DNA from 2 places in the Kineococcus auxinigenes genome. Region 1 is predicted to be linked to the other one. Evidence: riboswitches for the same ligand, from Rfam matches in the RefSeq annotation. Region 1 holds a riboswitch; the other holds the start of a gene.
What was found. A riboswitch is a leader RNA that binds a small molecule or an ion and turns the genes downstream of it on or off. The one in region 1 is predicted to bind cyclic di-AMP.
Positions count from the first base shown of each region.

Region 2: another riboswitch for cyclic di-AMP. It lies ahead of ACRYR9_RS14810 (transglycosylase family protein); the one in region 1 lies ahead of ACRYR9_RS04240 (C40 family peptidase).

Region 1 covers NZ_JBKBCT010000007.1:16,010-27,353, reverse strand. The annotation lists gene ACRYR9_RS04255 (MFS transporter) at 1-805, shown strand, start outside; gene ACRYR9_RS04250 (malonic semialdehyde reductase) at 816-1,430, opposite strand; gene ACRYR9_RS04245 (metal-dependent transcriptional regulator) at 1,538-2,224, shown strand; cyclic di-AMP (ydaO/yuaA leader) riboswitch at 2,379-2,548, shown strand; gene ACRYR9_RS04240 (C40 family peptidase) at 2,554-3,435, shown strand; gene ACRYR9_RS04235 (HNH endonuclease) at 4,013-4,507, shown strand; gene ACRYR9_RS04230 (ATP-binding cassette domain-containing protein) at 4,588-8,160, shown strand; gene ACRYR9_RS04225 (Ohr family peroxiredoxin) at 8,218-8,652, opposite strand; gene ACRYR9_RS04220 (hypothetical protein) at 8,723-9,187, shown strand; gene ACRYR9_RS04215 (RNA-binding S4 domain-containing protein) at 9,184-9,402, shown strand; gene ACRYR9_RS04210 (aldo/keto reductase) at 9,433-10,170, opposite strand; gene ACRYR9_RS04205 (DUF892 family protein) at 10,405-11,214, shown strand; tRNA gene ACRYR9_RS04200 (tRNA-Arg) at 11,304-11,344, opposite strand, start outside.
Region 2 covers NZ_JBKBCT010000057.1:286-11,629, forward strand. The annotation lists gene ACRYR9_RS14795 (hypothetical protein) at 1-411, shown strand, start outside; gene ACRYR9_RS14800 (NCS2 family permease) at 537-2,015, shown strand; gene ACRYR9_RS14805 (GNAT family N-acetyltransferase) at 2,037-2,579, opposite strand; gene ACRYR9_RS14810 (transglycosylase family protein) at 2,699-3,373, opposite strand; cyclic di-AMP (ydaO/yuaA leader) riboswitch at 3,385-3,534, opposite strand; gene ACRYR9_RS14815 (lysophospholipid acyltransferase family protein) at 3,718-4,506, opposite strand; gene ACRYR9_RS14820 (SDR family oxidoreductase) at 4,655-6,949, opposite strand; gene ACRYR9_RS14825 (PAS domain-containing protein) at 7,126-7,695, shown strand; gene ACRYR9_RS14830 (methyl-accepting chemotaxis protein) at 7,697-8,674, shown strand; gene ACRYR9_RS14835 (carbon starvation CstA family protein) at 8,867-11,032, shown strand; gene ACRYR9_RS14840 (YbdD/YjiX family protein) at 11,029-11,220, shown strand; gene ACRYR9_RS14845 (metallopeptidase family protein) at 11,251-11,344, shown strand, end outside.

The DNA.
Region 1 (11,344 bases):
CATCGCCCTGACCGTCGGCCCGCTGCTGGCCGGTGTCCTCGTCGACGCCGGCGGGTTCCGCGTCGCGTACACCGTGGACGCCGTCACCTTCGTGGCCGCGCTGGCCGGGGTGTGGGGGCTGCCGCCGATGCCGCCGGCGCGCGCCGCCGCGCCGCGCCGCGCGGGTGTGCGCTCGGTCCTGGAGGGCGTGCGCTTCCTGGGCACCCGGCCGAACGTGCGCATGACGTTCCTGGTGGACCTGTGCGCCATGGTCCTGGCCATGCCCCGCGTGCTGTACCCGGCGATCGGCGCCGTGGACCTGGGCGGGGGAGCGCGCACCGTGGGGGTCCTCGGGGCGGGTTTCGCCGCCGGTTCGGTGCTGGCCGGGCTGTTCTCCGGGCCGCTGGGGCAGGTGCGCCGCCAGGGTGCCGTCGTCGTCGGCTGCGTCGCCGTCTACGGCACCGCGGTGGCCGGTTTCGGTGCCGTCCTGGTGGCCGCGCCCGACGGCGCCGGCTGGCGCCTGGGCGCCTGCACCGCGCTGCTGGCCGTCTGCGGTGCCGCTGACGCCGTCAGCTCGATCTTCCGCGGCACGATCCTGCAGGTGGCGACCCCGGACGCGCTGCGCGGCAGGCTGCAGGGCGTGTTCATCGTCGTGGTCGCCGGCGGGCCGCGGCTGGGTGACGTCGTGCTCGGCGGCACCGCCGAGCTCACCGGCGAGGGGGTCGCCGCCCTCGCCGGCGGGCTCGCGTGCGTGGTGGCGGTCCTGGCGCTGGCGCGCGCGCAGCGGGGGTTCACCCGCTACGACGCGCTGCACCCGCAGCCCTGAGCGGGGTGGCTCAGACGGTGCGGACGACCTCCTCCGGCGCCAGGCGCGGACCGCGCGGCCGGAAGCCCGCCGGGTCGGGCACGCCGACGTTCACGACCGCCACGACCGCGTGCTCGCCGTCGGGGAAGAACTCCCGCTCGATGGCCGGTGCGTCGATGCCGGTCATCGGCCCCGCCCCCAGCCCCACCGCCCGCACGCTCAGGATCAGGTAGCCCAGCTGCAGGGCGGTGTTGAACACCGCCGTCCGCTCGCGCAGCGCGTCGTCGGCGAAGACCTCCCGCGCCCGCGGGGCGTGCGGGAGCAGGCGCGGCATCTCCTCGTCGAAGCGGCGGTCGGCGGCCACCACGACGCTCAGCGGTGCCGCTCTGGTCTTGTCCCCGTTGCCGCCGCTCATCATCGTCGCGAGCCTCTCGCGCGCGGCGGGGGAACGCACCAGCAGCAGCCGCATCGGCTGGGTGTTCATGCTGGTCGGCGGGTGCTTCACGAGCTCCACGATCGCGGCCACCTGCTCGTCGGTGACGGGCTCGTCCGTGAACCGGTGCGCGGTGCGCGCGCCGGTGAACAGCTGCTCCAGCGCGGCCGGGTCGAGGACGGGGCGTGGGCCGGGGACGGCGGGCGTGCTCACGGGGCTCCTCAGCTCTCCTCGGGTCGGGGTGCCACCACCGTCGCACGCGCTCCGCCGGGCCGGTGGACCGGTGCGTGCGGGCACGCCGATGACGGATGATGGGCGCCGTGAGCGACCTCATCGACACCACCGAGATGTACCTCAAGACGGTCTTCGAGCTCGAGGAGGAGGGCATCGTGCCGATGCGCGCCCGCATCGCCGAGCGCCTGCACCACTCCGGCCCCACCGTCTCCCAGACGGTGGCGCGCATGGAGCGCGACGGGCTGCTGCACGTCGGCACCGACCGCCGCCTGGAGCTCACCGACACCGGCCGCACCAAGGCGATGCGCGTCATGCGCAAGCACCGGCTCACCGAGCGGCTGCTCACCGACGTCATCGGGCTGGAGTGGTCGCTGGTGCACGAGGAGGCGTGCCGCTGGGAGCACGTCATCTCCGAGGAGGTCGAGAAGCGCCTCGTCGACATCCTCGACCACCCCCACTCCTCCCCGTACGGCAACCCGATCCCCGGGCTGGAGGAGCTCGGCGAGGTCGCGTCCACCGAGGACTTCCGCACCGGCGTGCAGCCCCTGACGACGGCCGGCGCGGACGGCGCGCCCGTCGTGGTGCGCCGCCTGGGCGAGCCGCTGCAGACCGACGTGGAGCTGCTGGCCCGCTTCGCCGGGGCGGGGCTGCGACCGGGCGCGGAGGTCGTCGTCAAGGCCTCGGCGAGCGGGTACGAGGTGGCCCTGGGGGACGCGGTGCTGGAGCTGAGCACCGCCGAGGCCTCGCACCTGTTCGTGGCCGCGCGGGGCTGAGCGCCGCAGCACGCTCGACGCCGGTTCGTCACGCGACTGCCACGTGGACGTCACCGGGTCGTGACATCGGGGGGCCGGAGGGGTTATGGTCCACCCGCTTCCGTGAACGTTCACGCGGGAGCCCTCGCACGGACGCCGAGCCCTGCCACCGCGTCGAGGTCCCACGCACACGTGTGGCAGGGACGGGGGAACCAATTTCCCGGGCGTGATCCGACGGCCAGCCAGGCCGGGGTGAGCGTCCTTGGGGTGAAGCCGGTGAGAACCGGCCGGGCGATACTCCCGCCCGAACCCGACAGCTCACCTCGCAGGCGTCGGAGAGGCACACCACCTTGACGACTCGCGTCCCGGCGCGCCACCGCGCGCCCGTCCGTCCCCGCACGCCCCTGACCGACCTCGGCGACGCCATCGGCCGCCGTGCCGGTGACGCCGGCCGCGCCGGCGCCGTCGTCGCCGCCGCCGGCGGGCTGCTCGTCACCGTCGCGGTGCCGGCCGGTGCCGCCCCCGCCGCGGCCCCCGCGGCCGTCGGCACGGTGAGCACCGCCGTCAGCGCTGAGCTGACCACCGCCGTCGACTCCGCCTTCGGCACCACCGCCGTCGGCGTGGTCTCCGCACCCGCCACGGCGGGTGTGGTCACCACCCTGGCCGCCTTCAGCACGGTGCCGACCCCCGCGCCGCCGCCCCCGCCGGTGGTCGTGGAGCGCAGCACCCGCAGCGCCGTCGACGCGCCCGTCGTGGAGGCCTCGGTCGACCAGGCCGTCCTCGACGCCGCCCGGGCGGTCCCCGCCGTCCAGGCGGTCGCCCCCGCCCCGGCCCCCGTGGTCGAGGCGCCGCCCGCCCCGGCCCCCGCCCCGTCGCTGGGTCAGCAGATCCTCGCCGTGGCCGACGACTACGCGGGTGTGCCCTACGTGTACGGCGGCACCACCCCGGCCGGCTTCGACTGCTCCGGGTACACGAGCTACGTCCTGCGCCAGGTCGGCATCTCCGTGCCGCGCACCGCCAACGCGCAGCTCGGCGCCAGCGCGCGCATCTCCCGCGGCGAGGCCGTGGCCGGCGACCTGGTCTTCTTCACCGACGGCGGCCGCGCGTACCACGTCGGCATCTACGCCGGCGACGGGATGATGTGGGACGCCCCCCGCAGCGGCAAGCCCGTCCAGCTCCGCTCCGTGTGGAGCGACTCCGCGGTCTTCGGCCGCGTGGCGCCCGTCGCCTGACGACGCCCCCTCAGACCGGGCCCGGCACCTCCTGCGAGGTGCCGGGCCCGTTCCACGTCCGGGTCCGGGTCCGGGTCCGGGCCCGGAGCGCGTTCACGCCCGGGAGGTGGGGTGCTCTCGTCGCCGGGCTCTCCGCCCGCGACCGGGTGCGCACCCCACCCGGGTGCGGAGGGCGGGCTCCGGACGCCCGTCGACGAGAGCACCCCACCTCCCTTCGACCGCACCACCGCGCGGAGCGGGCCTCGGCCCGGCGGCACCGCAGCACCCGCCGACGCCCGCACCCGGGAACCCCACGGAGTCGCACCAGGACGAAACACGTGTCCCAGCGCCCCCGCGCGACGTACAGTGCGGTCACGACGACAGCGGGAGCGGAGGCGAGCGTGTCCAGTCCGACGGCCGTGCAGCGCGCGCGCTCCTCCGCGCCACGTCCGTACCTGCCCCCGATGACAGTGGGGGTGCCCGCGGTGCGCCGGTGCGCGCACGTGCGCCAGCACGTGCATCCCACCGCGCACGTCGTCGCTCCCAGAGGCGTCGTCCCCACCGGGGACGGCGCCTCTCGTCGTCCGTGGAGGTGGTCGTGAGAACCCTCGTGCTGAACGCCGGTTACGAACCGCTCGCGGTGGTGTCCTTCCGCCGGGCGCTCGTCCTCGTCCTCGCCGGGAAGGCGTCGGTGGTGCTGGCCGACGCGGATCCGGTGGTGGGTGCGACGGTGAGCCTGGAACGGCCGTCGGTGATCCTGCTGACCCGCTACGTGCGGGTGCCGCGGGGGTCGGTGGTCCCGGTCAGCCGGCGCGGGGTGCTGCGCCGCGACCACCAGCGCTGCGCCTACTGCCGCGGTCACGCCACCACGGTGGACCACGTGCTGCCGCGCAGCCGCCGCGGGCCGGACACGTGGGAGAACCTCGTGGCCTGCTGCGTGCGCTGCAACAACGCCAAGGGGAACCGGACCCCGGAGGAGATGGGCTGGGCGCTGCCGTTCCGCCCCGGGGCCCCGCGCGGGGCGTCGTGGGCGGTGCGCGGGGCCGAGCAGGCGGACCCCCGCTGGGACGAGTACCTGGCCCAGGCCGCCTGAGCGGTGCCGCCGGCGGGTGCGTGGCCGGCGGGGCGGAAAAGGGGAGGAGGGGCGTCCGGGGGCGCGGATAGCGTCGGCGGGTGCTCACCTCCTCGCAGGCGCCGCCGCAGCGCGCCGTCCCGGACCGCGCGCGCCCCGGCGCGGGCCGGGACGCCCGCAGCCTGACGGCGTCGCGGCTGGCCGGACCGCGCGTGGCGGTGGCGGGAGCGCTGGCCGTGCTGGCCGCGGTGGGGGAGACCCTGGGCACCGTCGTGACCGGGCGCCTGGCGGAGGACCCCCGGCCCGCGCTCGTGGCGGCGCTGGCGGTGCTCCTCGTGGGGGCCGGGGTCCTGGACACCGCCGGGCGCACGGTGTTCGCCACCCGCGTGGGCCGCGCCGAGGGGCGCCTGCGCGCGGACCTGCTGGAGGCGGCCCTGGCCCAGCCGCTGCCGGTGCTGGCGGAGCAGGCCGTCGGGGAGGTCCTCGACCGCGTCGACGACGACCCGCGGCAGCTGGCGCGGCTGCTGCGGGAGACGGGCTGGCACCTGGCGCGCGCCCTGCTGCGCTCGTCGCTGGCGTGGGTGGTGGCGGGGCTGACGTGGTGGCCGGCGTGGATCGCGTTCCCGCTCGTGGCGGCCGCGGCGCTGCTGGTGGCGCGCCCGCTGACGGCGGAGGTCGCCCGCCGCAAGCTCGCCGAGGAGGCCGCCTGGACCGACCACGCCGCCGAGCTGGAGGAGGCGGTCGCCGCCCGCGACGACGTGCGCTCCAGCCTGGGGCGCCCGTACGTGCTGCGCCGCTACGCGCGGGGCTCGGCGGTGGTGCTGCGGGCCGTGCTGGCCACCAACCGGGTCGCGTCCTCGGTGGGGCTGCGCACGGCGCTGGTGCTGTCGCTGCTGCTGGTCTCGCTGGTGCTGGGCGGTGTCGCGCTCGTGCTGCGCGGCGACCTCGGCGTGGCGGACCTGGTCACGACGTGGCTGCTGATGGCCGGTTTCGTCGGGGGCCTCACCCAGGTCAGCGACCGGCTGCCCGAGGTGCAGGCCGGGCTGGGCGCGCTGCAGCGGATCCGGGCGCTGCTGACAGCACCGGCGGAGCCGGCGGGCGGGCTGGAGCTGCCGGCCGGCCCGCTGGCCCTGCGGGTGCGGGCTCTGGACTTCGCCTACCCCGGGGGCGGGTTCGCGCTGCGCGGGGTGGACCTGGAGGTGCCCGCGGGCACGACGTGCGCGCTGGTGGGGCGCAGCGGCTCGGGCAAGTCGACCCTGGCGTCGCTGTTCTCCCGCGCCGTCGAGCCGCCCGCCGGTGCGGTGCTCGTCGGGGGCCGCGACGTGCGCGAGGTGGACCTGCACGCCCTGCGCGGCGCCGTCGGCGTCGTCACCCAGCGCACCGAGCTGCTGGCCGCGACGCTGGCCGAGAACATCACCCTGACCACGGCGGTGCCGCGCGCCGTCGTGGAGGAGGCGGTGGACGCCCTCGGGCTGCGGGAGTGGGTGCGGGCCCTGCCGGACGGGCTGGACACCCCGCTGGGGCCGGGGGGCACGGTCCTGTCGGCCGGTGAGGAGCAGCTGGTCGCCTTCGCGCGGCTGCTGGTGCGCGACGTGCGCGTCGTCGTCCTGGACGAGGCGACGGCCCGCATGGACCCGGTCACCGAGCACCGCGTCACCGCGGCCGCCGAGCGCCTGCTTGCCGGGCGCACCGGGCTGCTCATCGCGCACCGGCTCAGCACCACCCGGCGCGCCGACGCGGTGGCGGTCCTGGACGGCGGCCGGCTGGTGCAGCACGGTCCTCGGGCGCGCCTGGCCGCGGCCCCCGGGCCGTTCGCCGACCTGCTCGCCGCCGCGGGGACCGTGGACCCGCTCGTGGACCCGGACCCGGACCCGGACCCGGACCCGGAGCAGGAGCCGGTCGCGGGACCGGGGCCCGGGCCCGCGGTCCCCGCCGCGCGCCGGCCGCGCCCGGCCGTGCCGGAGCCGTCGCCCCGCCTGGCGCGCACGGTGCTGCGGGCGATCACCCTGCACCGGCGCTGGGGCCTGGTGGGGGCCGTCCTGTTCCTGGCGATGTCGCTGCTCGGTGCCCACGGCGCCGTGACGGGCGCGCTGTGGGGCCACGTGGTGGCCGGCGCGTCCGAGCGGGCGGGCACCGGCAGCGCCGCGGGGGTGTGGCCGGCCGCGCTGGCGGTGTGCGTGGCGCTGCTGGCCGGGCCGTTCGCGCTGTGCGGGGCCCTGCGCGTCTACTTCTCCTGGTGGAACGCGGTGGCGCTGCGGGCCCGCTGCGCGGTCCTGGCCGGGCAGACCCGCCAGCACCGCCTGCCGCGGGTGCCGCCGGGGGAGGTCACGGCCCGGTGCCTGGACTCCGACCGCTTCGTCCTCTACGTCGACCGGTGGGTGGACGTCGTCCTGGGGTGCGTGGTCGTGGTGGTGACCTCGCTGCTGGCCGGCACCGCCGGTGCCGGTGCCGTCGTGGCGGCGGTGATGGCCTGCTCGGCGCTGGTGTCCGTGGCCGGCGCCGGGGTGGCCGGGCGCAGCGCGGCGGGCGCGGGGGACGCGCGCGCCCGCTTCGGCCGCTCCCTCGGCTCGGCGGTGGACGCCGCCCGCACGGTCAAGCTGGCCGCCGCCGCCCCCGCGGTGCTGGCCCACCTGCACCGCGTCGACGACGCCCGGGTGCGCGCCTCGGTGCGCGAGTTCCGGGTGCGGGCGGTGCTGGAGGGCGTGCCCGTCGTGCTCGTGCAGCTGGGGCTGGTCGCCACCTGGTGGCTGCACCTGCGCGGCACCTGGGGCCTGGCCACGGCGCTGCTGGTGTCCACGGCGGTGGCGGGCTCCTCCTACTACGGGCAGGTCGCCGGTGCCGTGGTCACCGAGGCGCCGGTGGCGCGGGAGTGGCTGCGGGCGGTGGCGGCCCTGGCCGGGCGCGCCGACGTGCTGGAACCGCCCGCCGGGGTGGACCTCGTCGCCGGCACCGCCCCGGTGCCGGACCCGGCACCGCGCCGGCCGCTGCGCGAGCTGGAGCTGCGCGGTTTCAGCGCCGTGCACGACGACGGCACCGTGGGCGTCGCGGACGTCGACCTGCGGGTGCGTGCCGGGGAGCTGGTGCTGCTGACGGGCCGGGTCGGCTCGGGCAAGTCGAGCCTGCTGGCGGCGCTGGCCGGGCTCGCCGACCACGAGGGCTCGCTGCGCTGGAACGGTGCGCAGGTGCAGGACCCGCAGGTGTTCCTGCGCCCCGGGCGGGTCTCGTACGTGGCGCAGCTGCCGAGGGTGCTGTCGGGCTCGTTCGCCGGCAACGCCACCCTCGACCACGCCGCGGCGCTGCCGCGGCTGGGGCCCGCGCTGGCCGACGCGCGGCTGGAGCAGGACGTGGCCGCCGCGGGCGGCCCGGACGCGCTGGTGGGGCACCGGGGGGTGCGGCTGTCGGGCGGGCAGGTGCAGCGCCTGGCGCTGGCGCGGGCCCTGGCCGCCGGCGCGGACCTGCTGGTCGCCGACGACGTCTCCTCCGCGCTGGACGCGCGCACCGAGGTGGAGCTGTGGGGGGCGCTGCGCCGCCGGGGGACCACGGTGCTGGGTTCGAGCTCGAAGCGCTCGGCGCTGGCGGCCGCCGACCGCGTCGTCGTCCTCGTGGACGGCCGGGTCGCCGCGAGCGGGCCGTGGTGCGAGCTGGAGCGCGACTGGGGCCACCTGGCCGGCTGAGGGCCACCTGGCCGGCTGAGGGCCGGCCCCCTCCCCGGCGGGGAGGGGGCCGGCCGCTCAGGCCTGCTCGGCCACCAGGGTCACCGGCACGTTGCCGCGGGTGGCCTTGGAGTACGGGCACAGCTCGTGGGTGCGCTCCAGCAGCCGCTGCACCTGCTCGGTGCTCAGGCCCTCCACGCTGGCGCGGATCGTCACGGTGACCGCGTAGCTCTCGCCCTCGGGGCCGAAACCGACCTCCAGGTGCAGGGTCGACGCCGAGGCGTCCACGCCCTGCTCCTTGGCGGCCAGCCCCATCGCGCCCTGGAAGCACGCGCCGTAACCGGCGGCGAAGAGCTGCTCCGGGTTGGTGCCGCCACCGGGGCCGCCGACCTCCTTCGGGGCCTGCAGCACCACGTCCAGGGCGCCGTCGTCGGAGACGGCGCGGCCGCCGCGGCGCCCGCCGGTCGTGGTGACGCGGGCGGTGTAGACGATCTTCTCGGGGGTGTCCGTCATGCCCGCGACGTTAGGTCGATCCCGTCCCGGCCGCACGGGGGAGGAGCGAGGCCGCGGCAGGTGCGAGGCTGTGGCCCGAGCAGACGGTGGACACGACGAGGACGAGGAGCACCCGGTGGGCGACGGCGGCAACCAGAGCAGGGGCGGCAAGCAGAACGCGTCGATCGACGCGGTGCTGCGCGAGGTGCTGCGCCAGGGGCGGCTGGACCCGGGCGCCGAGCGCCTGGCCGCGCAGGGCGTGGAGCGCCTGCGCACCTTCCTCACCGGCGACGCGTCGGTGAACGTCCCCACCCCGGGCCCCGCCGGCGGGGACGGCGCCGCGGTGGACGCCGAGGTCGTCGAGGACGTGCCGCTCGACGCGGCGGTGGCGGACCCGGCCGCGGGCGCCGGCCTGCTGCGGCACACCATCCCGCTGCGCGACGGCGGCCGCGCCGAGGTGGCCGTCCCCGAGCGCCTCACGCGCGCCGACGCCCGCCGCATCGCCGCGGTGCTCGACGCGCTCGCCCTGGACGACGAGGAGGTGCCCGGCGCGTGAGCACGCAGCGCGACGTGGAGGTCGTCGGCACCGTCCGCCTGGGGCAGTTCCTCAAGCTGGCCGGTGCCGTGGGGTCCGGCGGCGAGGCGCGCGAGGTCCTCACCGCCGGGGAGGTCAGCGTCAACGGCGAGGTCGACGACCGCCGCGGCCGCCAGCTCGCCGACGGGGACGTGGTGGAGCTGGGCGGGCAGGAGTGGCGGGTCCTGGTCAGCTGACCCCCGTGCAGGCCGCCGGTCCGCCCCGGCTCAGGCCCCGCCCAGCGCGTCGATCGCGGCGACCTGCTCGCCGGTCAGCTCGAAGCCGAGGACGTCGAGGTTGGCGGCCATCCGCTCGCGGTCGGCGGACTTGGGGATGACCACCACGCCGTGCTGCAGGTGCCAGCGCACCACGACCTGCCGGGTGCTGACCCCGTGCGCCGCGGCCGCCTCCACGAGCGGGGCCGCGTCCAGGTCGGTGGCCTTGAACGGGCTGTAGCCCTCCAGCACGACGCCGCGCTCGGCGTGCGCGCGCAGCAGGTCCGCGTCGTGCAGCGCCGGGCCCCACCGGACCTGGTTCACGGCCGGGGCGACACCGGTCGCGGCGATCAGCTCGTCGATCTGCGCGACGCTGTAGTTGCTGACGCCGATCGCGCGCACCAGGCCCTGCTCGCGGGCCTCGACGAACCGCTCCCACGTGTCCGGGCGGGCGAGCCCGCCGGGCGGCCAGTGCACCAGCCACAGGTCCAGCACGTCCAGGCCCGTCAGGCGCAGGCTCTCACGCACCACCTCGCGCTCGCTGCCGGCCTGGTTCTGGCGCAGCTTGGTGGTGACGAACACCTCGGAGCGGTCCAGGCCGCTGCCGCGCACGGCGGCACCGACCTCGGCCTCGTTGCCGTACATGGTGGCGGTGTCCACGAGGCGGTAGCCGAGCTCCAGCGCCTCGCGGACCGCGCGGTGGGCGGTCTCGCCGGTGGCCTGCCAGGTGCCCAGGCCGATCAGCGGCATCTCGATCCCCCCGCCGGCGGCGGTGATCGTCGTGGTGGGGCTCAGCGGCAGGGGCACGGTTCTCTCCGTCACGTCGTCGGGTCGGCAGTGCTCGTCGGATCGGCGGTGCGCTCACGCACCGTCGGCGACCGTACGGGCGGCGGCGCCCGCGTGCCCGGCCGGATGCGGCACCGCGCCAGTCGTGCCAGGTTGATGCGCGAGGACAGCGGACCCCACCACGAGGAGGAGCGAACGATGTTCGAGCGACTGAACAGCCCCGAGCAGATCTTCAGCTACAAGCTGGGGGCGGCGCTGACCATGGAGCGGGACACCCTGGAGATGCTCGGCGACCTCGAGGACGCCGCACAGCGCCCGGAGCTGAAGCAGCTGCTGCGCGAGCACGCCGCGGAGACCCGCGTGCAGATCGAGACCATCGAGCAGTGCTTCGCCCTGCTGGGCGAGGAGGTCGACGACTCCCCGTGCCCGGTGACGAAGGCGCTGGCGGCCGAGGCCAAGGCCAACCTGAAGAAGACCGACGACTCCCTCGTCGACGCGGTCATCCTCGCCGGCGCCCTGGAGACCGAGTACCACGAGCAGGCCGTCTACGAGACCCTCGTGATCCACGCCCGCGCCCGCGGCGCGGAGCGGGTCGCGGTCCTGCTGGAGTCCAACCTGAACGTCGAGCAGGGTGCCGGGGCGCGGGTCAAGGCCCTCACCCAGCAGATCGCCACCACGGGCGTGGCCACCACCCCCGCGAACGAGGGCATGGGTGGCGTCGCCAAGGCGGGCCTGGCGGCCGGGGTGGCCGCCACGGTCGGCGCGGCGGCGGCCGCGGCCTCCAAGGTGGCCGAGAACAAGGGCAAGGAGCAGGCGCGCGAGGCGGCCGAGGAGTCCCTGCGCACCCAGCCGGCCACCACGTCCACCACCACGACGGCCACCACGCCCGCCACCACCGGGGGCCTGGCCGAGGGCGAGGAGCTCAACGACGACGCGCTGCAGGACCGCACCGCGCACAGCGAGGCGCGCCCCGCCGTGGACGAGGAGCGGCCCGGCGCCAACCTCTGACGGCGCACGAGCGATGAGGAGGACCGCACCCGCCGGGTGCGGTCCTCCTGCGCGTTCCCGGGCGTGCGGGGTGGAGCGGGTCGCGGCGGCGCCCCCGGCAGGATTCGAACCTGCGACCGTCGGATTAGAA
Region 2 (11,344 bases), on a different contig from region 1:
GCCGCGCAGCGCGCCGAGCGCGCGATCACCGGCCGGCCCGCCTCCGCCGTGCCGGGCCGCACCCTGCTCATCCTGCTGGGCCGCCACCCGGGCGACGACGAGCACCCCGCCGCGGCGACGCTCGCCGCGCAGGTCGCCACCTCCGCCGCCCTCGGCGCCCTGCGCGGGGTGTGGCGGGCCAGCGGCCTGCTCCGGGTGCGCGCCGACGTCGCGCAGACCCTCACCCGGGTCATCGTCGACCAGACGCTGCAGAACGCCACCGGCGCTGGCGCCCCGCCGCGCACCTGGCACCGCGGCGAGGGCGTCGTGGAGGTCCTGCACGCCGCGGTGGACGCCGTCGTCACCGGCCTCGTCGTCGAGAACCTCGTCGAGCCCGTGCTGGAGTCGCGCCGCGGCACCACCAGCCACTGAGCGTCGCGGGCCGCCGACGGCCCGTGCGGACGTTCCCGGCCGCGGCGCCGGCTCTGGCAGGATCCGCACCGGCCTCGACGTCGCGGCCGCACGCCGCCCCCCGCACGAGAACGCCCGAGGTGCTCATGGCCACCCCCACCGAACCCGCCCAGCGGCGCTCAGCGCTGGACCGGTACTTCCGGATCGCCGAACGCGGCTCCACCGTCGCCCGCGAGGTCCGCGGCGGCCTGGCCACGTTCTTCACGATGGCCTACATCGTCGTGCTGAACCCGCTGATCATCGGCACCCAGCCGGACAGCACCGGCTCCTTCCTCGGCGGCGGGGACGCCCCGGACCTCGCGGCCGTCGCCGCGGCCACCGCGCTCGTCGCCGGCGTCATGACCATCCTCATGGGCGTCGTCGCCAACTACCCGCTGGCGCTGGCCACCGGCCTGGGCCTGAACGCGTTCGTCGCCTTCGGCGTCGCCGCGCTGCCCGGGATGACGTGGGCGGACGCGATGGGGCTGGTCGTCCTGGAAGGTCTGATCATCCTGGTCCTCGTCCTGACCGGCTTCCGCGAGGCCGTCTTCCACGCCGTGCCGGCGCAGCTGAAGACCGCCATCAGCGTCGGCATCGGCCTGTTCATCACCATCGTCGGCCTCGTCGACGCCGGCTTCGTGCGCTCCGGCGCCGGCACCCCCCTGGAGCTGGGCATCGGCGGCTTCCTCAACGGCTGGCCCACGCTCGTCTTCGTCGTCGGGCTCCTGCTGATGATCGTGCTCATGGCGCGCGGGGTGCGCGGGGCCATCCTCGGCGGCATCGTCGCCGCCACCGTGCTCGCCGTCGTCGTCGAGTCGATCGCCCGGCTGGGCCCGCGCACCGGTGCCGACGGGGAGGTGCGCGACCCGCGCGCCTGGGGCCTGAACGTGCCGGCGCTGCCGGACTCGTGGGTCGACACCCCGGACTTCTCGCTGCTCGGGCAGTTCGAGCTGCTCGGCTCCTTCGAGCGCATCGGCGTCGTCAGCGTCGTCCTGCTCGTCTTCACGCTCCTGCTGGCCGACTTCTTCGACACGATGGGGACGATGGTCGCCATCGGCAAGGAGGGCGACCTGCTGGACGCCGAGGGCAACCCGCCGGGCACGCGGCGCATCCTCGTCGTGGACTCGCTCGCGGCCGCCGCCGGCGGCGCCGCCGGCGTCTCCAGCAACACCAGCTACATCGAGTCGGCCACCGGCGTGGGGGAGGGCGCGCGCACCGGCCTGGCCAGCGTGGTCACCGGGGTGGCGTTCCTGCTGACGACCTTCCTGGCGCCGGTCGTGGCGATCGTGCCCTACGAGGCCGCCACCCCCGCCCTGGTCGTCGTCGGGTTCCTGATGATGACGCAGGTCAAGGGCATCGACTGGGACGACGTGGAGATCGCGCTGCCCGCGTTCCTGACGATCGTGCTGATGCCGTTCACCTACTCCATCAGCGCCGGCATCGGCGCGGGCTTCGTGGCGCACGTCGTCCTGAAGGTCGCGCGCGGCAAGGCCCGCCAGGTGCACCCGCTGATGTGGCTGACGGCCGCCCTGTTCGTCCTGTACTTCGCGATCGACCCCGTCAAGGAGGCGTTCGGCGTCGGCTGACCCCGCGCACCCCGCCGGTGCTCACCACACGTCGCCGCAGCGCCAGTCGCACAGCAGCCGGGCGGTGACGTCCAGCGCGCCGGCGGGGTCGTGGACGTGGACGCCGCCGTCGTCGTCGGGCGTGGCGCGCACCCCCTCAGGGGTCATCACGCCCGTCGGTCCGCTCCACACCCGCCAGCCGCGCGAGCGGTACAGCCGCGCGCCCTCGTCGGAGGCGCCGAGGAAGACCGCGTCGTGGGCGCGCGCGGCCAGGTCCTCCACGGCGCCCGTCAACGCCGAGCCCAGCCCTCGGCGGCGCTGAGCGGGGCTCACCGCGACGGCCTCCACGTACCCGGCGCGCAACGGCCGGGCACCGACGACGAGGGAGCGCTGCACCAGGGCGGCGTGGCCGGCCAGGGCGCCGTCGAGCCGGGCCAGCACGTGCAGCCCGCCCAGGGCGTGGTCGAGGTCGGTGTCGTCGAAGTCCCCGGCGAAGGCGTCGTCGAGCAGGAGGCGCACCTCGCGCAGCCGCCGCGGGCCCAGGTCAGCGGTGTGCACGACGGTCAGCTCCCACGGGCTCCCCACGCCCCCAGCCTGGCGCGGGTCCCCGGCTCGCGGAACCCCCTGGACGCGCAGAACCCCCCGGCGCGCGCGGCGCCGGGGGGGTTCCGGGAGGGTGCGGTCCCGCGGGGACCGCACCGGGGTCACGGCAGGACGAGCACCGAGCCGACCACGATGCGGGCCGGGTCGTCGCCGATGACGCCGCGGTTGGCGTTCCACAGGTTCACGTAGCCGCCGGCCACGCCGTTGTTCACCGCGATCCGGTAGAGGGTGTCGCCGGGCTGCACGGTGTAGGTGCGCACGGCCGGTGCGGGCGCCGGGGCGGCCGCGACGGCGACGGGCGCGGGCGCCGGGGCGGGTGCGGGAGCCGGGGCCGGCGCGGGAGCCGGCGCGGGAGCGGGGTGCAGCAGCGCCTGCTCGGCGCCGGCCGGGTCGGCCGCACCGCTCAGGCCCAGGCGGCGCGAGCAGGAGGGCCAGGCGCCCCAGCCCTGCCGGGCCAGGACGCGCTCGGCGACCACGATCTGCTGCTCGCGGGTGGCCTGGTCGGCGCGCGCGGCGTACTGCCCGCCGCCGAAGCCGGTCCACGTGCTGGGGCTGAACTGCAGCCCGCCGTAGTAGCCGTTGCCGGTGTTGATGCTCCAGTTGCCGCTGGACTCGCACTGGGCGAGGCGGTCCCACTCGGAGACCGGTGCGGCGGACGCACCGGTGGCGGGAGCGAGGATCGCGGCGCCGGCCGCACCGGCGGCGGCGGTGGCGAGCAGCCCCCGACGCAGGGCGCGAGCGGACGTGCGGGTACGACGGAAGGACAGCGCAGACATGGGGACCTCCGACGCCTGCGAGGTGAGCTGTCGGGTTCGGGCCGAAGGTGGTGGCCCGGCCGCCCGCAGGCGGCTTCACCCCGAGGACCCCCACCGCGCGCGGCGGGCGTCCGAGGAACCATGGGTCCCCCGCTCCTGCCCGGTGGTCTGGTGTTCCGGCGCGGGGCGGGCAGGACTCGGCGTGTCCTCGCGTCGGGCTCCCGAACGGCCTCGGGAACCTGCCGACCGTAACAAGACCGAAGCCGTACGTACACCGTCTCGTCGCCTGCGGCGCCCTCGCGGGCGCGGCGTCGTGCGGGGCGGGCCCTCGCGCTGTGACCGAGGTCACCGCCGCGAGGGGCTGCTCAGCTGTTGGCGAGCAGCTTCGCCACGGCCTCCTCGATGCGCGGGGTGAAGTCCCCCGCCCGCTCACCCGGTCGGCCGTGCAGCGGCTCCCCGAACGTCACGCCGATGCGCGGGCGCCCCTTCGACGGCCAGTTCTGCCGCGGCGGCATCGCCTCGTACGTGCCGCGCAGCGCCACCGGCACCACCGGCACGCCGGCCTCCAGCGCCAGGTACGCCGCACCCTTCTTGAACGGGCGCATCTGCCCGGTGTAGCTGCGCCCGCCCTCCGGGAAGAGCACCAGGCTCCAGCCGTCGGCCAGCAGCTGCGAGGACGCGTTGGCGCCCCGCCCGCCGCGCCGCTCCAGCGGGAAGGTGCCGATCACCAGGCCCGAGGGGGCCGAGCGCCACCAGACGTCGAAGAAGTAGTCCGCCGCGGCGGCCACCGCGACCCGGCGCCGGCGCCGCGCCCCCAGGGCGTGCAGCAGCACCGGCGTGTCCAGGTGCGAGGAGTGGTTCGCCACGATCACGGCCGGACCGCCGATGCCGTCCAGGACCTCCACGCCCCGCACGTCGATGCGCAGCTCCGCGCGCATCAGCGGCGTCAGCACCGCGCGCTGCAGGCCGGCCCGCACGGCCGACGCCGGCCGCGAGCGCACCCAGTCGTTGCGGTGCACCTTGCGCGGCCCCCCGCCCGGACCGCCGGGCCCGCCGCCCGATCCGCCGGCCGCGCCACCACCGGCGCGGCGCCGGGCCAGCGGGAAGGCCCGCACCAGGCGGCCGGGACCGTCCTCACCCATCAGCATCGTCATCCGGGGACCTCCTCGCGCACGGCTCCGGGCGCGTTCGGCGTTCGTGACGGGCGCACCCGCGCATCTTCCCACGCCCCGAGCGGACCGCCCGGTGGCCCCGCGCAGCGCCCGGCCCGCGCCGGGGCGGCGGGCCGGGCCGGGACAGCGGTCAGTCGGTGCCGGCCAGCACCTGCTGCGGCACGCGCAGGCGCCGCCCGGGGGACGAGGCCGCCCAGTCCGCCACCGGCCAGCGCGCCGCGCGCGCGACCCGGAACAGCGACACGTCCGGCGAGACGGCGGTGGGGTTGCCCACGGCCCGCAGCAGCGGCACGTCCGGGTGGGAGTCGGCGTAGGCGTAGCTGGCGGACAGGTCCGCCCCCTCCACCTCGGCGTAGCGGCGCAGCCACGCCGCGCGCGCCTCGCCGACCACGGGCGGGGAGGTCAGGAACCCGGTGGCGCGCCGGCGCCCGTCCGGCCCCGTCTCCTCCTCCAGGTCGGTGCACACCACCTCGTCGAACAACCCCGCCAGCGGGCGCGTCACCACCCGCGCGTCGCCGGTCATGAGGATCGTGCGGTGCCCGGCGTCCCGGTGCGCCTGGATGCGCCGCAGCGCGTCCGAGGACACCTGCTGCAGGAAGCGGGGGGCGAACACGTCGTCCACGTGCGCCTCGAGCGCGTCGAGGTCCACGCCGGCGTAGCCGCGGAACAGCGAGCGCAGGAAGCTGCCGCGGTCGCGGCGCTCGGCGGCGATCCAGCCCGGCAGGTGCCGCACCACGCGGGCGAACTCCGCGACCCGGGCCGCGGCGTCCAGCTGCGACAACCGCAGCGTCAGGTACGTGTCCACCACGGTGCCCGGCAGCAGCGTGCCGGCCAGGTCGAAGACCGCCAGCACCGGCGCGGCGCCGGGCTCGGCCGGCTTCAGCTCGCGCGGGCCGCCGGTGGCCTCGGCCGCCTTGCGGCGGCGGCGGATCTCCTCGTACTTGCGCATCTGCCCGGTGACGCTGGGGCAGTGGGTGTCGCGCCAGTAGGCCTGCCAGTCGACCACGGCGGTGTCGAAGCCCCACAGCTCGACGTCCTCGGGGTCCAGCGAGCGGTGCAGCGCCAGGGTGTTGTCGTCGACGAAGCGCAGCTCCGCCTCGGTGTACGCCTTGTACAGGTCCATGTAGCGGCGGGCGAACTCGACCTCGCGGCGCGCGGCGTCCAGCTTGCGCGAGGCGCGGCGCACCCGCTCCGAGCGCGGCGCCAGCATCAGCGCGCGGTTGCCGGCGCTCGTCAGCAGCTCACCGGCGCGCACCTTGCGCTCCACCTTGTTCTGCCCGGGGAACTCCCACGTCGGCATGACCTCGGGGGAGGAGTCGAAGGGGTGCTCGACGAAGTAGGCGCGCACGTGCTCGTACAGCCCGCGGAACGTGATCGGGTTCCGGTTGCCGGAGGACACGTGGTAGTACGCCGGCTGCGACAGCGGCGGCGGCGTCGCGGCGGCCTTGAGGATCGCGTTGACGACGTGGTCGATCGGGACGACGTCCAGCACCGAGTCCGGCGCGGCGGGGAACTCCGTCAGCTCGCCCTTGCCGTACGCCAGGATGATCGGCTCGGCCATCTTGAAGCCCTCGATCCAGCCCGGGTGCGGGTGGACCAGCGCGGACTCCACGATGCTGGGGCGCAGGATCGTCGTCGGCAGGACCGGGGCGGCGACCTCCTCCACGAACCGCTCGCCCATCGCCTTGGTGAACGTGTAGCAGTCCGTCCAGCCCAGGGTGCGGGCGCGCTCCTTGCCGGCGGCCTTCTGCTGCTCGCTCACCCACTCCACGCGGCGGCGCTCGGCGTCGGCGGCCACCGTCAGCGGCCCGGCCCGGCCGTGGTCGCGCTCGGCGGCGCGCAGGAACTCGCGCAGCTGCGCGTCCAGGCGCGAGTCCTCCTCGATGCGGGCGGCCAGCCGCAGGCCGGACTCCAGCTCGGTGCGCCAGTCCACGTCGTGCTGGACCGCGCGCTCGGGGACCTCGCCGCGCCGTCGCCCGCCCACGTAGGCGGTGGACACGTGCACGTAGTGGGTGGGGGCGTCCGGGCGGCTGGCGGCCAGCGTGCGCTCCACCAGGCCCTTGGTGCCCAGCACGTTGGTGGTGAAGGCGTCCTGGATCAGCGGGTCGAAGGAGACGTCGCCGGCGCAGTGCACCACCACGTCCAGGTCGCCGGGCAGCTCCGGCACGTCCGCCAGGTCGCCCTCCAGGACGGCGACGCGCGTCTTCAGCAGGTCGTCGGGGTCGCCGGCCGCGGCGAAGATCTTCTTGCGCAGCAGCGAGCGCATCCGGTCCTCGCCGCTCTGGCCCGGCTTCGGGCGCACCAGCGCGAGCACCGAGGCGCCGGGGACGTCGACGAGGATCCGCTGCAGCAGCGCCTCGCCGATGAAACCGGTCACGCCGGTCAAGAGGAGGCGCTTGCCGTCGAGCTGCTCAGCCAATCGCACCGGGCGATCCTGCCACGACCCGGCGGTCCACCCGGACGCCGTCGAGCACCGCGGGCCACCGGCGCGCGGTGCCGCACCCCCGGACGGGTGACGCGCCCGACCTCAAGTCACGCACCGTGGTGCCGATGCTCCTCCCTGAGCAGCCGGGCAGGGAGCTGCCGGAGCGGGGGAACGACATGGTGAGCACGACGGGCACGTCCCGGGTGAGCAGGGCGGCGGTGCGGCCCACGGGGCAGGAGCGGACCTTCGGGGCGGACGAGCTCATCGTCTCCAAGACCGACACCCGCGGGGTCATCACGTACGCCAACGACGTCTTCTGCCGCGTCGGCGCCTACGAGCTGCACGAGGTCGTCGGGCAGCCGCACAACCTCATCCGGCACCCCGAGATGCCCCGGGCGGTCTTCAAGCTGCTGTGGGACACCGTCTCCGCCGGCCGGGAGCTGTTCGCCTACGTCAACAACCTGGCCGCCGACGGCGCGAACTACTGGGTGCTGGCGCACGTCACCCCCTCCTTCGGGCCGGGCGGGAAGGTCGTCGGCTACCACTCCAACCGCCGCCGGCCCGCCCGCGCGGGAGTGGAGGCGGTCCAGCCCCTGTACCGCGAACTGCTGGCCGAGGAGTCCCGCCACGGCACCGGCCGGGCGGCGGCCGAGGCCGGCAGCGCACTGCTGGCGGCCCGGCTCGCCGAGCGCGGCGTCGACTACGACGAGTTCGTGTGGTCCCTGATCCCCGACGTGGAGGCCTGAGATGAGCAGCACCGGCAGGCGGGGCCTCCTCGGTCGCGGGCGCGCCGGCGGCGCAGCGCCCGACGAGCTGGCCCGCTACCGCGCCCTGGTCGAGCAGGTGACCCGCGTGTGCGAGGCCGCCGCCGCCGGCGACTCCGAGGCGCGCGTGGCCGGCGTGCCCGGCTGCGAGGACGACCCCCGGCTCGCCGGGCTCGTGCAGGGCGTCAACCGCGCGCTGGACGTCTCCGACGCCTTCGTCCGCGAGGCCGGTGCGGTGCTCAGCTCCGCCTCCGAGGGCCGCTACCACCGCCGCCTGCTGCCCGGCGGGCTGCGCGGCGCCTACCGCGGCAGCGCCTCCCTCATCGACGCCGGGCGGGCCGCCATGCAGCGCGACGCCCGCAGCATCGCCGCCGCCGCCGACTCGCGCCTCGCCCTGGCCGACACGTTCGAGGCCGACGTCCTGGGCGTGGCCGAGCAGGTGGCGACGGCCTCCACCGAGCTCAGCGCCTCCGCGCAGGGCTTGTCCACGGCGGCGTCGGCCGCCAGCGCGGAGGCCGACCAGGCGTCCGGCACCATGCAGGCCCTGACGCAGGCCTCGGAGGAGATCCAGCAGGTCGTCTCCGTCATCAACAGCATCGCCGGGCAGACGCGGCTGCTGGCCCTGAACGCCACCATCGAGTCCGCCCGCGCCGGGGAGGCCGGTCGCGGCTTCGCGGTCGTGGCGGCCGAGGTCAAGGAGCTGGCCGACCAGACCGGCCGGGCGACCGAGGAGGTCTCGGCGCAGGTGGCGAGCATCCGGGCGCAGGCGCAGGGGGCGGCGCAGGCCATCACCGGCATCAGCGCCACGGTGGCGGAGATGAACGGCCTCGTGGACGGCGTTCGGGCGGCCGTGGACGGCGGCGGCAGCTGGGGCGGTGCGCAGGACGTCACGGGCCTGTCCCGCCTGGCCGAGGAGCTGCGCGTGAAGATCGACGCCTTCCTCTCCGGCCTGCGCGCCTGACCCCTCGTCCCCGCCTCGGCGCCCGCCCCACCCACCCCCGCCCCCACCCTTGTGGTGATCTTGCACGGTTGAGCATTCAAGCGTGCAAGATCACCGCCGGACGGGGGGTGGTGGGCGCGCCGAGGTGACAGGGGGGCCACCCGCGGTGATGATCGGGCGGCAACCACCCGGACGTCCCGCGAGGAGGCGGTCGTGTCCACCGCTGTGCCCACCCCGAACGACAGCGGCACCCGCCGCCGGCCCACCGCCCGCTCGGTCGCCGTCTGGAGCCTCGTCGCGATCGTCGGCGCCGTCTCCTGGACGGTGCTGGCGATCGCGCGCGGGGAGTCCGTCAACGCGCTGTGGATCCTGTTCGCCGCACTGGCGTCCTACGCGATCGCCTACCGGTTCTACGCCCGGTTCATCGCCTACCGGGTGCTGCGGGCCGACGACTCGCGCGCCACGCCCGCCGAGCGCCTGCACAACGGCGTCGACTACGAGGTCACCGACCGCCGGGTGCTGTTCGGGCACCACTTCGCCGCCATCGCCGGCGCCGGCCCGCTCGTGGGACCGGTGCTCGCGGCGCAGATGGGCTACCTGCCCGGCACGATCTGGATCGTCGTCGGCGTCATCTTCGCCGGGGCCGTGCAGGACATGACGGTGCTGTTCTTCTCGATGCGCCGCGACGGCAAGAGCCTGGGGCAGATGGTGCGCGAGGAGATCGGCCTCGTCGGCGGCGTCGCCGCCCTGGTCGCCGTCTTCGCCATCATGATCATCATCCTGGCGGTGCTGGCGCTCATCGTCGTCAACGCCCTGGCCGAGTCGCCGTGGGGCGTGTTCTCGATCGCCCTGACGATCCCCATCGCCCTGTTCATGGGCCTGTACCTGCGCTACCTGCGCCCCGGCCGGGTGCTGGAGGCCACCGGCATCGGCGTCGTGCTGCTGCTGGCGGCCATCGTCGGCGGTGGCTACGTCGAGCAGCTGGGCCTGGCGCAGAGCCTGACGCTGAGCAAGGAGACGCTCGTCCTGGCGCTGGTGGTGTACGGGTTCGTCGCCTCGGTGCTGCCGGTGTGGCTGCTGCTGACCCCGCGCGACTACCTGTCGACGTTCATGAAGGTCGGCGTCATCGTGCTGCTGGCCGTCAGCCTGCTCATCGCCCGCCCCGTCCTGGCCAACGACGCGGTGACCACGTTCGCCCGCGAGGGGAACGGGCCGGTGTTCGCCGGCTCGCTGTTCCCCTTCGTGTTCATCACCATCGCCTGCGGCGCCCTGTCCGGTTTCCACGCGCTCATCGCCTCCGGCACGACGCCGAAGATGATCGCCAAGGAGCGCCAGGTCCGCCTCATCGGCTACGGCGGGATGCTCATGGAGAGCTTCGTCGCCATCAGCGCCCTCATCGCCGCCTCCGTCATCGACCAGGGCGTCTACTTCGCGATGAACTCCCCGGCCGGCGCCACCGGCGGCACCGCCGAGTCCGCCTCGCAGTTCCTCGCCGGCATCGGCATCACGACCCCGCCGGAGACGCTGACCGCGACGGCGCAGGCGGTCGAGGAGGACATCGTCTCGCGCACCGGCGGGGCCCCCACCCTCGCGCTGGGCATCTCGCAGATCTTCCACTCCGCGTTCGGCGGTGGCCTGCAGGCGTTCTGGTACCACTTCGCGATCATGTTCGAGGCGCTGTTCATCCTCACCGCCGTCGACGCCGGCACCCGCGTGGGCCGGTTCATGCTGCAGGACACGGTCGGCAACGTGTGGAAGCGGTTCGGCGACCTGTCGTGGCGGCCCGGCAACCTCATCGCCAGCGCCGTCGTCGTGGCCGCCTGGGGGTACTTCCTGTACGCCGGGGTCACCGACCCCCTGGGCGGCATCAACCAGCTCTTCCCGCTGTTCGGCATCGCCAACCAGCTGCTCGCGGCCATCGCGCTGACCCTGGTGACGACGCTGCTCGTCAAGCACGGCCGCGCCCGCTACGCCTGGGTGGCGGCGGTACCGCTCGCCTGGGACCTGGTGGTGACGATGACGGCGAGCTGGCAGAAGGTGTTCTCCGACAACCCGGCCATCGGGTACTTCGCCCAGGCCGACGCTTACCGCGAGGCGATGGACGCCGGGCGGCTCCTCGGCGCCGCCCGGGACGCCGGCCAGATGCAGCAGGTCGTCACGAACTCCACCGTCAACGGGGTCCTGCAGGCGGTGTTCGCGCTGCTGGTGATCGTCGTGGCCGTCAACGCCGCCGTCGTCGTGGCCAGCGCCCTGCGCGCCGGGTCCCTGCCCACCACCGAGGTGCCGGCGGTGCCGTCCCGGCTGCGCGAACCCGCGGGCCTGTTCCCCACCGCGCAGGAGAGGCGCGAGGCCGCCGGGCGCGAGGAGGTCCTGCGGTGAGGGACGCCGCGGTGGGGGACCTGGTGCGCGGGCTGCGCTGGTACCTGCGGGAGGTGGACGGCAGCTCCCGCTGGGAGCGGTACCTGGCCGAGTGCGCCGCCCACGGGCACCCGCCGCTGTCGCGGCGGGAGTTCGAGCGCCGCCGCGCCGACGCCCGCGCCGGCGCGGTCTCCTCCCGCTGCTGCTGAGGGCGCTGCGAGACTGCCGCCGTGGTGCGGATGGGGCGCGAGGAGTTCGAGGACGCCGTCGCCGACGCCCTCGACGAGATCCCGCAGGAGCTCGCCCGGGCGATGAGCAACGTCGTCGTCCTCG